Regions from separate parts of the Aestuariirhabdus litorea genome, predicted to be linked through region 2. Evidence: predicted binding sites of a transcription regulator. Region 2 holds the regulator's gene; the other holds the start of a gene.
The links. The regulator sigma-54, encoded in region 2, starts transcription at its own class of promoters, with help from an activator protein. The targets are predictions, from matches to a motif close to TGGCACNNNNNTTGCTNT.

Region 1 (3,421 bases), on a different contig from region 2:
CTCTACCCCCTCCAGTTCGAGGGGCTTTATCTCCTGCTCGGTGGGGTGGCGAATATCAATCACCACCTCCCCGCTGGCTACCTCAGCGGTCTCGGCCGCCCGCTCCTGGGCTTCAAGCTGGCCCAGAATGTGGTTGATGGGCATCGCCTGGCGTCCCTTGATGGCCCGCTCCAGCACCGCCATATCGAAACGCTCCTCCTCCCGCTCAACCCGGTGCTTGCGCGCACGGGTGGTGGGGTTTACCGAGATCACTCCGCAGTACTCGGGCATGTGGCTGGCAAACTCCTCGGTGCCGATACGACGGGAGATATTGATAATATCCTGCTTGTCCATGGCGATCAGCGGGCGCAGGACCAGGGTATCGGTGACGGCGTCGATCACCGCCAGGTTGGGCAGGGTCTGGCTCGACACCTGGGCGATCGCCTCGCCGGTGACCAGCGCGCCAATCTCCATCTCCTCGGCGATCTGGCTGGCGGCGCGCAGCATCATGCGCTTGAGCACCACCCCCATCTGCGAGTTATCCACCCGGGTAAGGATCTCGGCGACCACCTCCTCGAAGGGGACCGATACAAACATCACCCGATGGGAGGCGCCAAACTTGCTCCAGAGGTAGTAAGCCACCTCCTTGACCCCCACCTCGTGGGCCTTGCCCCCCAAATTAAAGAAGCAGAAGTGGGTATTCACTCCACGCTTGGTCATCAGGAAGCTGGAGACGGTGGAGTCGAAGCCACCGGAGATCAGCGACAATACGGGGTCCTGGGTGCCCAGGGGGAAGCCCCCCAAGCCTTCATAACGGCGGCGGACGATCGACAGGGTCTTGTTGCGAATCTCGAGGCGCACCGTGGTGTCAGGATCCTTCAGCCGCACCCCCAGCGCGTCGGTATGCTGGTTCAGTCCGCCTCCGATATAACGCTCGGCTTCATGGGAGGTAAACTCGTGCTCGCCGCTGCGGCTGGCGCGCACGCAGAAGGTCTTACCGGCCAGCGACTCCCCCACCTCAGCGCGGGTGATCTCGAACAGGTCGTGCAGGGTCTCGAAGCGGTGCTGGCTCACTTCGAGGATGTGAGCAATGCCCGGCGTGTTCATCAGCCGCTCCACTAACTGGGCGCAGAGCTGGGGATCCTCGGTGGAGGGGACCACCTCGACCCGGTCCCAGCCACCCTCCACCTCAAGCTCCGGATCAATGACCCTCAGCAGGGTACGAATGTTGCGGCGCAGCTTCTTCACAAACTGGGTGCGCACCGGCTTGCTCTTGATGGTGATCTCGGGAAACAGCTTTACGATAAATTTCATTAAATGGGTCATCTGGGAGGGAAAAATAGGCGGTACATTATACAAAAAGCGGGTAGACTCGGCACTGCTTGGGGGCGGATTGATCGACAAAGATTGCTCCCCAACCTGAAGCACGCACCGACAAAAAAAGCACCAGATGAGTGCACAAACACGGATGCGAGCACCATCATGGTGCGTTGACGGTCAGAATATTGCGACTACACTCCGGTAGAGCCCGCTGGCTGCGCCCTCCAGAGGCAAAACAGCGGCATGGCATACACTTTGCTTTATCTTGGGTCACGATTTTGGTTCTGCATTGTCATCAACCTGGCAACGGACAGATCAGCGTAATAGGTGGGACAACCACCACACATAATGCCTTTTTGGAGGAAACGAGATGTCAGAGCACACTCTGAAACTGATTAAAGATAATGATGTTAAGTGGGTCGACCTGCGCTTTACCGATAGCAGCGGTAAAGAGCAGCACGTCACCATCCCGGTCGGCGAGGTCAACGATGACTTCTTCGAAGAGGGCAAGATGTTCGACGGTTCCTCCATTGAAGGCTGGAAGGGCATCAACGAGTCCGACATGATCCTCATGCCCGACGACATCGCCTCCGTAATGGACCCCTTCACCGACGAGAGCACCCTGATCGTGCGCTGCGACATCGTTGAACCCTCTACCATGCAGGGCTACGAGCGTGACCCCCGCTCCGTTGCCAAGCGCGCCGAGGAGTTCCTGAAGTCCACCGGTGTCGGTGACACCGCCTTCTTCGGTCCCGAGCCCGAGTTTTTCGTATTCGACGACGTGAAGTGGAAATTTGATATCTCCGGCTGCTCTTATGAGATCAACTCCGAAGAGGCGGCCTGGGCCTCCAACGCGCAATTTGAAGGCGGCAACACCGGCCACCGTCCCGGTATCAAGGGCGGCTACTTCCCCGTTCCTCCGGTCGACTCCATGCACGACCTGCGCGGCGCCATGTGCAACGCCATGACCGCTATGGGCCTTGAGGTCGAAGTACACCACCACGAGGTGGGTACTGCTGGCCAGAACGAGATCGGCGTCAAGTTCAACACCCTGGTGAAGAAGGCCGACGAAGTTCAGATCCTGAAGTACTGCGTACACAACGTGGCACACGCCTACGGCAAGACCGCCACCTTTATGCCCAAGCCCCTGGTTGGTGACAACGGCAGCGGTATGCACGTGCACATGTCTATCTCCAAGGGTGGCGACAACACCTTCTCTGGCGACGGCTATGCCGGCCTGTCCGACACTGCGCTGTACTACATCGGCGGTGTGATCAAGCACGCCAAGGCGATCAACGCCTTCGCCAACGCTTCCACCAACTCCTACAAGCGCCTGGTGCCCGGCTTCGAAGCTCCGGTGATGCTGGCTTACTCCGCCCGTAACCGTTCCGCTTCCATCCGTATCCCTTACGTCAGCAGCCCCAAGGCGCGTCGTATCGAAGTGCGTTTCCCCGACCCATCCGGTAACCCCTACCTGACCTTCGCCGCTCTGCTGATGGCCGGTCTGGACGGCATCAAGAACAAGATCCACCCCGGCGACGCCGCCGACAAGGATCTGTACGACCTGCCGGCCGAGGAAGCCGCTGAGATCCCCACCGTGTCTGCCAGCCTGGAAGAAGCCCTGGCCGAACTGGATGCCGACCGTGAGTTCCTGACAGCCGGCGGCGTGTTCACCGACGACATGATCGACGGTTACATCGCCCTCAAGAAGGAGGAGTGCATCCGCGTCAGCCAGACCACTCACCCGGTTGAGTTCGACCTGTACTACAGCGTATAACACCACGCTCGAAGCCTTTGGTTTCCCTGAAAGCCCCGCCTGTCGGGGCTTTTTTGTTTCCTGGTGTAATGACTTATACTCTAGCCAGACGGTAGCGGAGACCTGCTCATGATGAAGCGACTGGTGGTTTTGATAATGGCCGGCACATTAGTGTCCACACCGACCCTGGGCGCGCAGATCTATCGCACCGTCGATCCGGCGGGTAACGTCACCTTCACGGATAACCCCCCCGAAGGGCAGGCCGCGGAAGCGGTCAAGCTGAAGCCGATGACCACCGTCTCACCGCCCGCCGTCAAACCGCTGCCCGCCTCAACCAGCAACGATAACGACAAGCCAAAGGACCAG
Region 2 (3,421 bases):
TTACCGGATCCGGATCGTCCACTGATAATGACTAGTCGCATGTTGGCTACTTCGCTCGCTGCTCCCTGCATGATACCCCTGGAGTGGGGTAGGAATGTCAGGGGAGATTCTTCCTTAAGGGCTCTGCGCAGTCAGTATATCAGTTGTGTTGGGTACGGTCTGTGGTTTGAGGGTCAGTCGAGGGGGGCAATGGCCATCTGGTAGAGTTCGCTGCTGGTTTTCGCCGTGCGCAGGCGGTTCCGGTAGCTGGCGTTGTCGAGACGGCCAGCCAGTTCCTGCAAAATCGCCAGGTGCTCACTGGTGGCCTCATTGGGTACGACCAGCGCAAAGATGATATCCACCGGTTGGTCGTCCATGGCATCGAAGTCGACCCCGTCGGAAAGCTTGAGCAGTGCGGCAATCGCTTCGGTGCAGGACTCGAGACGACAATGGGGGATAGCGATCCCCTTACCGAACCCGGTACTGCCGAGGCGTTCCCGCTCAATCAGCCCGTTAAACAGCTCTCCCGCTGAAATCTCCTGTCCCGAGTGGGAAAGGGCTTCGGCGAGGGTTTCTAATACGCGTTTTTTGCTGCCGCCTTCCGCAGCACAGAGGCTGCGGTCGGGGCTAAGGAGGGATATGAGGTTCATGGCCAAGGGTTAGCGGGCTAGACTCTTTTCCTTATGTTTCATTAGCTGGCGGTCGAGCTTGTCGGCCAGCATATCAATGGCGGCATACATGTCTTGATGAACGGAAGTGGCATGAATGTCAGCGCCACGTACATGGAGGTTGGCTTCCGCCTTTTGGCCCTCTTTCTCGATGCTGAGGGTAACGTTGACGCTGGTGATGGTGTCAAAATGGCGCTCCAGGCGGTCAACTTTGGTTGCTACATATTCACGCAATGCCTCGGTTACATCAACATGATGTCCACTGATATTGATTTGCATGCGTCTTTCTCCTGATCTGTTTTACGTGATACTGAACCCATCGTGCGATGGACTCATGCGTTTGCCTCTGTTACCGATCATATCCGAGGCTCGATATCTCTATGTTGCCGTCAATCAATATAACCTATACCAGACGTTTTCTTTCGTTAGAAGGTGCGATTGAAAGGGATTCACGGTACTTGGCGATGGTGCGCCGTGCGACCTTGATCCCCTGCTCGGCGAGCAGGCCGGCTATTTTACTGTCACTCAATGGTTTTTTCGGGTTCTCTGCCGCCACCAGCTTTTTGATGATGGCCCGAATGGCGGTCGATGAGCACTCCCCACCACTGGCGGTGCTGACGTGGCTGGAGAAGAAATACTTAAGCTCAAAAATACCCCGCGGGGTGTGCATGTATTTTTGCGTCGTCACCCGTGAAATGGTCGATTCGTGCATGCTGACCGCTTCGGCGATGTCATGCAAGACCAGGGGCTTCATCGCCTCGTCGCCATATTCCAGGAACCCCCGTTGGTGCTCCACGATCTGGGTGGCCACCTTCATCAGGGTTTCGTTCCGGCTCTGCAGGCTTTTGAGAAACCAGCGCGCCTCCTGCAGGTGGTTTTTGAGGTAGGTGTTGTCTGCGCTGTTGTCGGCACGTTTCACCAGTGAGGCGTACCCGGAGTTGATTCGCACCCGAGGTACGGCGTCAGGGTTGAGCTCAACGGTCCAGCGGCCATTGACCTTCTTGACCGTGACATCGGGAATAACGTACTCCGGTTCACTACTCTGGATGCTGTCCCCGGGCTTGGGGTTCAGGGTCTGGATCAACTCAATGGCGGCCTTAAGGTCGGCCTCCTTGAGTCGGGATTTGCGCATCAGCTGGGCATAATCGTGGGTGCCCAGAAGATTGATGTACTTTTCCACCACCAGTCGCGCCGAACCCAGGTGGGGTGTGCTCTCGGGGAGTTGCGCAAGCTGGATCAGCAAACATTCGGTAAGGGAGCGTGCGGCCACCCCCACCGGGTCAAATTGCTGGATGCGGCGCAGTACGGCTTCCACCTCATCGAGCTCAATCTCCAGCTCCTCCTCGATCCCCTCCAGCAGCTCTTCGCAGCTGCAGCTGAGGTAACCATCTTCGGTGAGCGCGTCAATAATGGTGACGGCGATCGCCCGGTCCGTATCGGACATCGGGGTGAGGTTGAGTTGCCACTCCAGGTGCGATTGCAGTGACTCGGTGGTACTGGCACGTGCGGCCGGGTTGTAGTCGTCATTGTCCCCTCCACCGGAGCCGGAAGAGGGGGGCAGGCTGGACTGGTAAACGTCATCCCAGGCGGTGTCCACCGGGAGGTCCTCTGGGATGTTGTCCTGCCAGTCGTCGGACATCACCTCATTTTCGTTGTTGGCGCTGTCGACGCTCTGCTGCTCCTGCTTGCGCTGTTCACCCTCGCTCAGGGTGTTGTAATCGGTAGCGCTGTCAAACTCGTTATTGTCGCCACTTTGGTCGTGATCGGATGAGGATTCGCTGTCTGAGCCCTCTTCGGCTTCCAGCATGGGGTTGGACTCAAGGGCTTGCTGAACCTCCTGTTGCAGGTCCAGGGTAGACAGTTGAAGGAGCTTGATGGCTTGCTGCAGCTGAGGGGTCATGGTCAGCTGCTGGCCCATTTTCAGGACTAAGGATGGTTTCATAGATAAAAGAGTGTCCGGTCCATAATCTGCCTGTCTTCTTGAGGAGGGCCGCTCTGTTGGTCACGGCAAAATTCTTGCATGGCCCATTATAGGGCTGAACGGGGCCCAATGCCTATATGCGGAACTGATGTCCTAGGTAGACATCCTTGACCTTCTGGTTGTTCATCACGGTTTCGGGATCGCCCTCGGCAATGATCTTGCCCTCGCTGACGATATAAGCCAACTCACAGATGTCCAGGGTTTCGCGTACGTTGTGGTCAGTAATCAGGACCCCTATACCTATGTTGCGCAGGTGGCGAACCACCTCCTTGATGTCGTTGACCGAGATAGGGTCAACGCCGGCGAAGGGCTCATCCAGCAGGATAAAGGCGGGTTCCATGGCCAGTGCGCGGGCGATCTCGACCCGGCGCCGCTCACCACCGGAGAGGCTGATACCTGTGCTGTTGCGAATATGGGTGATATGGAACTCCTGCAGCAGCTCCTCCAGTTTCTCCAGTCGCTGTTTACGGTTGAGATCCTTGCGGGTCTCCAGGATGGCGAGGATGTTCTGGGTGACGCTGAGCTTGCGAAAGATGGAGGCTTCCTGGGTGAGATAGCCGATCCCCTTGCGGGCGCGCCCGTGCATGGGCAGGCGGGTGATGTCCTCGCCGTCGATCAGGATCTGGCCGTCATCCGCGTTAACCAGGCCGACGATCATGTAGAAGCTGGTGGTTTTGCCAGCCCCGTTGGGGCCCAGCAGCCCGACAATCTGGTTGCTGCTGATGCTGACCGAGATGTCCTCGACCACCTTTCTTCCGCGGTAGCTTTTCGCCAGATGGAGTGCTTTTAGGGT

Region 1: the regulator sigma-54 is predicted to act here: its motif matches at 1,544-1,561, upstream of glnA (glutamate--ammonia ligase).

The regions. Positions count from the first base shown of each region.
Region 1 covers NZ_QWEZ01000002.1:1,016,125-1,019,545, reverse strand. Annotated here, with positions in the region: gene thiI (tRNA uracil 4-sulfurtransferase ThiI) at 1-1,293, opposite strand, end outside; gene glnA (glutamate--ammonia ligase) at 1,670-3,076, shown strand; gene D0544_RS14885 (DUF4124 domain-containing protein) at 3,185-3,421, shown strand, end outside.
Region 2 covers NZ_QWEZ01000001.1:196,039-199,459, forward strand. Annotated here, with positions in the region: gene rapZ (RNase adapter RapZ) at 1-41, opposite strand, end outside; gene ptsN (PTS IIA-like nitrogen regulatory protein PtsN) at 174-629, opposite strand; gene hpf (ribosome hibernation-promoting factor, HPF/YfiA family) at 639-926, opposite strand; gene D0544_RS00940 (RNA polymerase factor sigma-54) at 1,051-2,589, opposite strand; gene lptB (LPS export ABC transporter ATP-binding protein) at 2,702-3,421, opposite strand, start outside.